Regions from separate parts of the Clostridium sp. AWRP genome, predicted to be linked through region 2. Evidence: riboswitches for the same ligand, from Rfam matches in the RefSeq annotation. Region 2 holds a riboswitch; the other holds the start of a gene.

Region 1 (3,425 bases), 280 kb from region 2:
GATTTACTGCTATATTTTTTTACGTATTCCTTCCCATCTTTATCTATGTTTGTTAAGACCTCAAAAGCTGAAATAGTATCTTTCACACCTTGGTCTCCTGTATTTATTATTGGCAAGTCAAGTCCTGCCTGAAGGGCAAGTGCAAGAAAAGTTCTATTTAATATGCATCTTCTAGGTAGCCCATAGGATATATTGCTTACTCCAAGAGTAGTCTTTACTCCGAATTGTTCCTTTAAAATTTTTATGGCCTTTATTGTCTCAAGAACTTCCCTTTGTTGGGCAGATGCAGTTAACGTAAGACAATCAACTATTATGTCCTTTCTCTTGATGCCATAGTTTTCGGCAGTTTTGATTATCTTCTCTGCAATCTTTACCCTACCCTCTGCAGTATCAGGTATCCCGTTTTCATCTATAGTTAAGGCTATAACACAGCCTCCATACTTCTTTACTATTGGAAATACTTCTTCCATGCACTTTTTTCTACCATTTACTGAATTTATTATAGGTTTACCGTTATAAACTCTAACTCCAGCCTCCAAGACTTTAGGATTTGGACTATCTATATCTATAGGCAATTGTACTACTTTTTGTATTGCCTTTACTGCTTCTTTCATAGCCTGAACTTCATTAATCTCAGGTAATCCTACATTAAGCCCAAGTATATGTGCTCCTTCTTCTTTTTGCTGTACTGCTTCTTTCTGTATAAAACCTACCTTTCCTTCCTTAAGCTCTTTCTTATAAATATCTCTACCTGTAGGATTAATTCTCTCTCCTATAAACTTTATTCTATTACCTAGGAACACAGTATCCCTGGCTGAACACACTGCGGTATAATTTTTTTCTTTTATGTCTAAAGGTACTATATTTTTCAAGCTTTTTACCATAGTTTTTATAAATTCAGGACTTGTTCCGCAGCATCCTCCAAAAAACCTAACTCCTTTTTTTGCCATAACCACTACATTTTCTGCAAATTCATCTGAAGTTATGTCATAAATCGTATTTTCGCCATCATACTTTGGGAGTCCTGCATTAGGCTGAACTATAATGGGTATAGAAGAATACTTTAAGATTTCATCTACAATATGTTGCAATTCTCCTGGTCCCAAGGAACAATTCACTCCAAGGGCATCCACCCCCAACGATTCAAGTACAAATACCATAGTCTTGGGATCTGTTCCCATTAGAGTTCTTCCATCCTGCTGGAAAGTCATTGTACAAAATATTGGAAGAGAACTATTTTCTTTTGCTGCAAGAATAGCTGCCTTTGCTTCGTACAAATCAGACATAGTTTCTATTAGAATTATATCTGCTCCCGCTTTTTCCCCTATAATAACCTGACTTTTAAATAATTCATATGCAGATTCAAAACTTAAACTCCCTGTAGGCTCCATAACCTGTCCTGTAGGTCCTATGTCAAGTGCTACTAATTTATCCTTTGCCTCTTCCTTTGCAATTTTTACTCCAGCTGTAATTACATCTTTTATTGTATAATCAGAAGAACTATACTTAAGTTCATTGGCACCAAAAGTATTTGTTATTATGATATCTGATCCTGCATTTAAATATTCCCTATGTACTTTTCTTATAATCTCTGAATTTGTTATATTTAATGTTTCTGGAAGTTCACCTACTTTAAGTCCTTCTCTTTGAAGCATGGTTCCCATAGCTCCATCAAAAAAAACAAATTTGTTGTTAAACTTATTTAATAAATCTTTAAATAACATTCGCTGCACTCCTTTTTCAAATACAAGTTTCATGTTCAAATTATTTAATTCATTACTTCTTGTATAAAATTTTAAACTTTAAACAAATTTTCTACAATACATCAAATTATTTAATATTTCATAATTGTATAAATATACATTAATATTATTCAAAATTAATATTTATTTGCTCACTAACTATTAATTTTTCATTTTTGACTATTAACTGAAAAAGTTGCCCTTCAATCAGAAAAGCAACTTTAAATTTGACAAAATCAACTTTCCTTATCTTTCAGAATTTATTTTATTCTGCAGGAATTAGCACCGATGCACTTTAGTGCCGGTTGTTGGGTTTCACTGGGCCAGTCCCTCCACCTCTCGTGATAAAAGTGCTTTAATATTAATACTTTAACTATCAATTGTCAATACTATTTATATCATTATTTTATTATAATTCGTAATATAAATGAATCTTACTTAGTGGGACAAGCAGACATATCAAATCTTTGATTTGATGATAGTCGCTTTCACAGAGTGCGTAGGTAGCTATTAGATAAAATTTCCCAAATATTTTTCTATTGACAAATCTTATCTATGTCTGGTATGATTTTCTCAATCGAATACGGAACTTCTTATCCAGAGCGGCAGAGGGACTGGCCCTATGATGCCCAGCAACCTGAATGATCATTTTCATTCAACGGTGCTAATTCCAGCAGGTGTTAACCTGAAAGATGAGAAGCATGAAGATAGAATCTTCTTGTAACTTATCTTACAAGAAGATTTTTTTATTCTGCCAGGTTATAGAAGTTTCGTCCAAAATATTAAAAAAGTATTAGGAGGAATAAACAATGAGTAAAGAAAGAAAATTAGGATTTGAAACATTACAAGTACATGCAGGTCAGGTGCCTGACCCAACTACAGGTGCAAGAGCAGTTCCAATCTATCAAACTACATCCTTTGTATTTAAAGATGCCGATGAAGCCGCAGACTTTTTCCAGCTAAAAAAACCGGGAAATGTTTATGCCAGAATAATGAACCCAACAGAAGATGTATTCGAACAAAGGGTAGCAGCACTTGAAGGCGGCAGTGCAGGTCTTGCTACATCTTCCGGACTTGCAGCAATACTTTATGCTGTATTAAATGTAGCAAGTGCAGGAGATAATATAGTTGCAGCTAGCACACTTTACGGTGGAACTTATGAATTGTTTTCCGTAACCTTAAAAAAGTTAGGAATTGATGTAACTTTTGTAGATCCTGATGATCCTGAAAATATCAGAAAGGCTATTACAGATAAAACTAAAGCAGTTTATGCAGAAACAATAGGTAACCCTAGAATAAATGTTTTGGATATAGCAGCTGTAGCAAACATAGCTCATAAAAACAAAATTCCTCTTATCATAGATAATACTTTTGGAACTCCATATCTGGTAAGACCCATAGAATATGGTGCAGATGTAGTTGTCCATTCTGCAACTAAGTTTATAGGTGGACACGGAACTACTTTAGGCGGAATTATAGTAGATGGTGGAAAATTTGACTGGGCAGCAAGCGGAAAATTTCCTGACTTTATAACACCTGATGAAAGCTATAATGGACTTGTATACGCAGATCTTGGACCTACAGCTTTTGCTACAAAAGCCAGAGTACAACTTTTAAGAAACACAGGGGCAACACTAAGTCCACAAAGTGCTTTTTATTTCTTACTTGGGCTTGAATCGCTTT
Region 2 (3,425 bases):
CAGGTCTTGTATGATCGCTGCTTATTATAACTATATTTTTCTTATTCTCAGCCAATTGTTCAAGTTTAGATGAATTTACAGGATTGTCAAGAGCTTTTTCTACTATTTCCAATTGGCCAATCTCTGCTTTATATTCGCTTGCTTTTGATTCAAGTATACCAAGTAAGTTGTTGTCATCTATTTCAGCTTCTATTATTTTTTTATGGTATGGTAATTCTATTTTAGCCATTCTAATTTCCTCCCATAAATATATTTTTAAAGTGATTCTACAATAATTACTTTATCAAACAAATAATTATTTGTTAAGCTTTTTATATATAAGATTTCCTATAGTTTGAAGTACCTGGACAAAAATTATGAGTATTATTACAGTGTATACCATTATGTCAGTCTGAAATCTATAATATCCATACTTTACTGCCACATCTCCAAGTCCACCTCCACCTACTGTACCTGCCATAGCTGAACATCCAACTACGCTTATTACAGTAAGTGTTATACCAAGCACTATAGATGGAAGTGCTTCTTTAATCATAACTTTAAATATTATCTGCATATTACTTGCGCCAAAAGACTTTGCAGCTTCTATTATTCCCGGGTCTATCTCTTTAAGTGAAGATTCAATTACTCTCGATGCAAAAGGTGCTGCTGCTATTGTAATAGGAACTATTGCTGCTGTTGTACCTATGGTTTTTCCAACAATAAGTTTTGTAAAAGGAAAAATTGCTATCATAAGTATTATAAAAGGAAATGATCTCAATAAATTTACTATTGCATCCAGTATCTTGTATACCACTTTATTAGGCTTTAATCCACCAGGTTCAGTTACAACTAGCAAAATAGCAGGTATAAATCCTATAATTACTGCAAGTATTGTAGAAACTATAACCATATAAAATGTTTGTCCAATAGCAGGAAGTAGTATTTCTTGAAATGTTTCACTAAATCCCATGTTTACTCTACCTCCCAATTAACATTTTTTGAAGAAAGATAATCGCATATACTTTCCTTATCTTTATCATTTACATTTATAACCAGACTTCCTAAAACATCACTGCGAAATCTTTCAAGTTTTCCCCATACTATAGAAAATTTTATGTTCAAATCTATAGCCATAGAGGTTATCAAATTATCCTGGCTTATTTCCTTAGGAAAGAATATTCTTATGTTTATACCTTCATCCGGAAGTAAACTATCATTTCCAAGCAGCTTCTTTAGATTTTTCCCTGGTTTTAAAAATATTTCTTCTACATTTCCCGAAGTTTTTATTTCACCTTCATCAATAATGGCAATTTTACTGCATATTTCTTTTATAACCTCCATCTGATGAGTTACTACTACTATAGTTATTTTAAATTCATTGTTTATTTTTCTTAAAAGCTCAAGTATTGACTTTGTAGTATTTGGATCAAGGGCAGATGTAGCTTCGTCACAAAGAAGTATACTTGGATTTAGTGCCAAAGCTCTTGCAATAGCTACTCTTTGTTTTTGTCCGCCGCTTAATTCAGAGGGCATGCTCTTTGCTTTATCACTAAGGCCTACTAAATTTAGCAATTCCTTTACCCTTGTTTTTATTTTACTTTTTTCTAATCCCCAGACTTCAAGCGGAAGTGAGATATTATCATATACATTTTTTCTGTTTAACAAATTAAAATTTTGAAATATCATTCCCAGGTTTTTTCTAAAAGTCCTTATTTCTTTACCTTTTAAGTCTTTTACTTCTTTATCCATTACCTTTATGCTTCCTGTGTCATAGCTTTCAAGACCATTCAAGCACCTTAAAAGCGTAGATTTTCCAGCACCACTGTGACCAACTATTCCAAATATTTCACCTTCTTGTATATGAAGATTTATACTTTTCAGCACACTTTTATTGTTAAAACTTTTGCCTACATTATTAATATCTATCAATCTTCTTTAACCTCCCATATCAATTTTAAGAAAAAATAAAAGCCCGAGAAAAATCTCAGACTTGGTTAACTCAAAATTTCTCTCATCTTTCAGCTCTCGCTGCAGGATTTAGCACCATTATACACTGTACTGGTTGCTGGATTTCATAGGGCCCGTTCCCTCAATCACTCTTGATAAGTTCAAGATTTATATTCAATTATGATTTTAATTATAGACGTGACCATTTATTATGTCAATACATCCTATCTAAAAATGTTATAATTGTCTTAACTCAAAAACTCTGGAGGAATACCTATGAACAAAAATATAAACATTTTAATAGTAGAAGATGATACAGATATAAATAAGTTATTATGCAGAATACTAGAAAAAAACAATTACAATGTCCGTAGGGCATTTTCAGGTACCGAAGCTGAAATGTGTATTGAAAAATATGACTTTCAGCTAGTCTTACTTGATTTGATGCTACCTGGCATTACAGGAGAAAAGCTTATAGAAAAAATACGAAAGATTAAAACTATGCCTGTCATTGTAATATCTGCAAAAACAGCTCAAGAAACAAAAATTGAAGTCTTAAAACTAGGAGCAGATGATTTCATATCAAAACCTTTCGATGTAGAAGAAGTACTGGCAAGAGTTTGTGCCCAACTTAGAAGGTATATGATATTTTCAAACTCAAATGAAAAACAAAACATATTAACCTATAAAAATATGACCTTAGACCGGGAAAATCACAAAATTTTTATAAATTCTCAGGAAGTAGTATTAACTATAAGGGAATTTTGTATACTAGAACTTCTAATGTCTTACCCCAAAAAAGTATTTACAAAAGCTAATTTATTTGAACATGTATGGAAAGACAAATTTATAAGTGATGATAACACCATAAATGTGCATATGAGCAACCTTCGCTCCAAAATAGCTAAAATTGACCCGGACACAGAATACATACATACTGTTTGGGGAATAGGTTTTAAGATGAAAGATTAAACTTAATGATTTCTTAAGTTTTTCTTTAATGTATCTTGCTGATTTTGTTCTAATATAAAATCAACAAGAAAACGGAGGTTGATATCATGAATAATTTAGTGCTTCATACAAAAAATCTTACTAAAAAATACAAAAATCACAAGGCACTTGATAATGTAAATATTAAAATAAGTAAAGGTGACATATACGGTCTTGTCGGCAAAAATGGCGCTGGCAAGACAACCCTTATGAGAATAATAACAGGTCTTTCTTTGAAAGATAACGGTGAAATAGAATTATTTTCAAGAACCAGCAAAGACGAATTAAACAAAGAGCGAATGAGAACAGGCTGCATAATAGAAACACCCAGCTTTTTTCCTTACCTCTCAGGCAAAAAAAATCTTGAATACTATAGAATTCAAAAAGGAATTCCTGAAAAAGACTGTGTGGATAAAGTGCTTAATATAGTGGGTCTTTCAGATACAGGTAATAAAAAATTCAAACATTATTCTCTTGGCATGAAGCAGCGTCTTGGCCTGGCCCTA

Evidence for each region. Region 2 has a riboswitch for S-adenosylmethionine ahead of DMR38_RS01925 (methionine ABC transporter ATP-binding protein). Riboswitches for the same ligand answer to the same signal wherever they lie in the genome.
Region 1: linked by a shared signal. The riboswitch ahead of DMR38_RS03165 (homocysteine S-methyltransferase family protein) and the one ahead of DMR38_RS01925 (methionine ABC transporter ATP-binding protein) in region 2 are both predicted to bind S-adenosylmethionine.

What each region holds. Positions count from the first base shown of each region.
Region 1 is NZ_CP029758.2:695,777-699,201, reverse strand. Features, by position in the region: gene DMR38_RS03165 (homocysteine S-methyltransferase family protein) at 1-1,724, opposite strand, end outside; SAM riboswitch class I at 1,986-2,093, opposite strand; SAM riboswitch class I at 2,333-2,441, shown strand; gene DMR38_RS03160 (O-acetylhomoserine aminocarboxypropyltransferase/cysteine synthase family protein) at 2,552-3,425, shown strand, end outside.
Region 2 is NZ_CP029758.2:416,687-420,111, reverse strand. Features, by position in the region: gene larA (nickel-dependent lactate racemase) at 1-229, opposite strand, end outside; gene DMR38_RS01930 (methionine ABC transporter permease) at 296-952, opposite strand; gene DMR38_RS01925 (methionine ABC transporter ATP-binding protein) at 955-1,911, opposite strand; SAM riboswitch class I at 1,991-2,091, opposite strand; gene DMR38_RS01920 (response regulator transcription factor) at 2,206-2,901, shown strand; gene DMR38_RS01915 (ATP-binding cassette domain-containing protein) at 2,988-3,425, shown strand, end outside.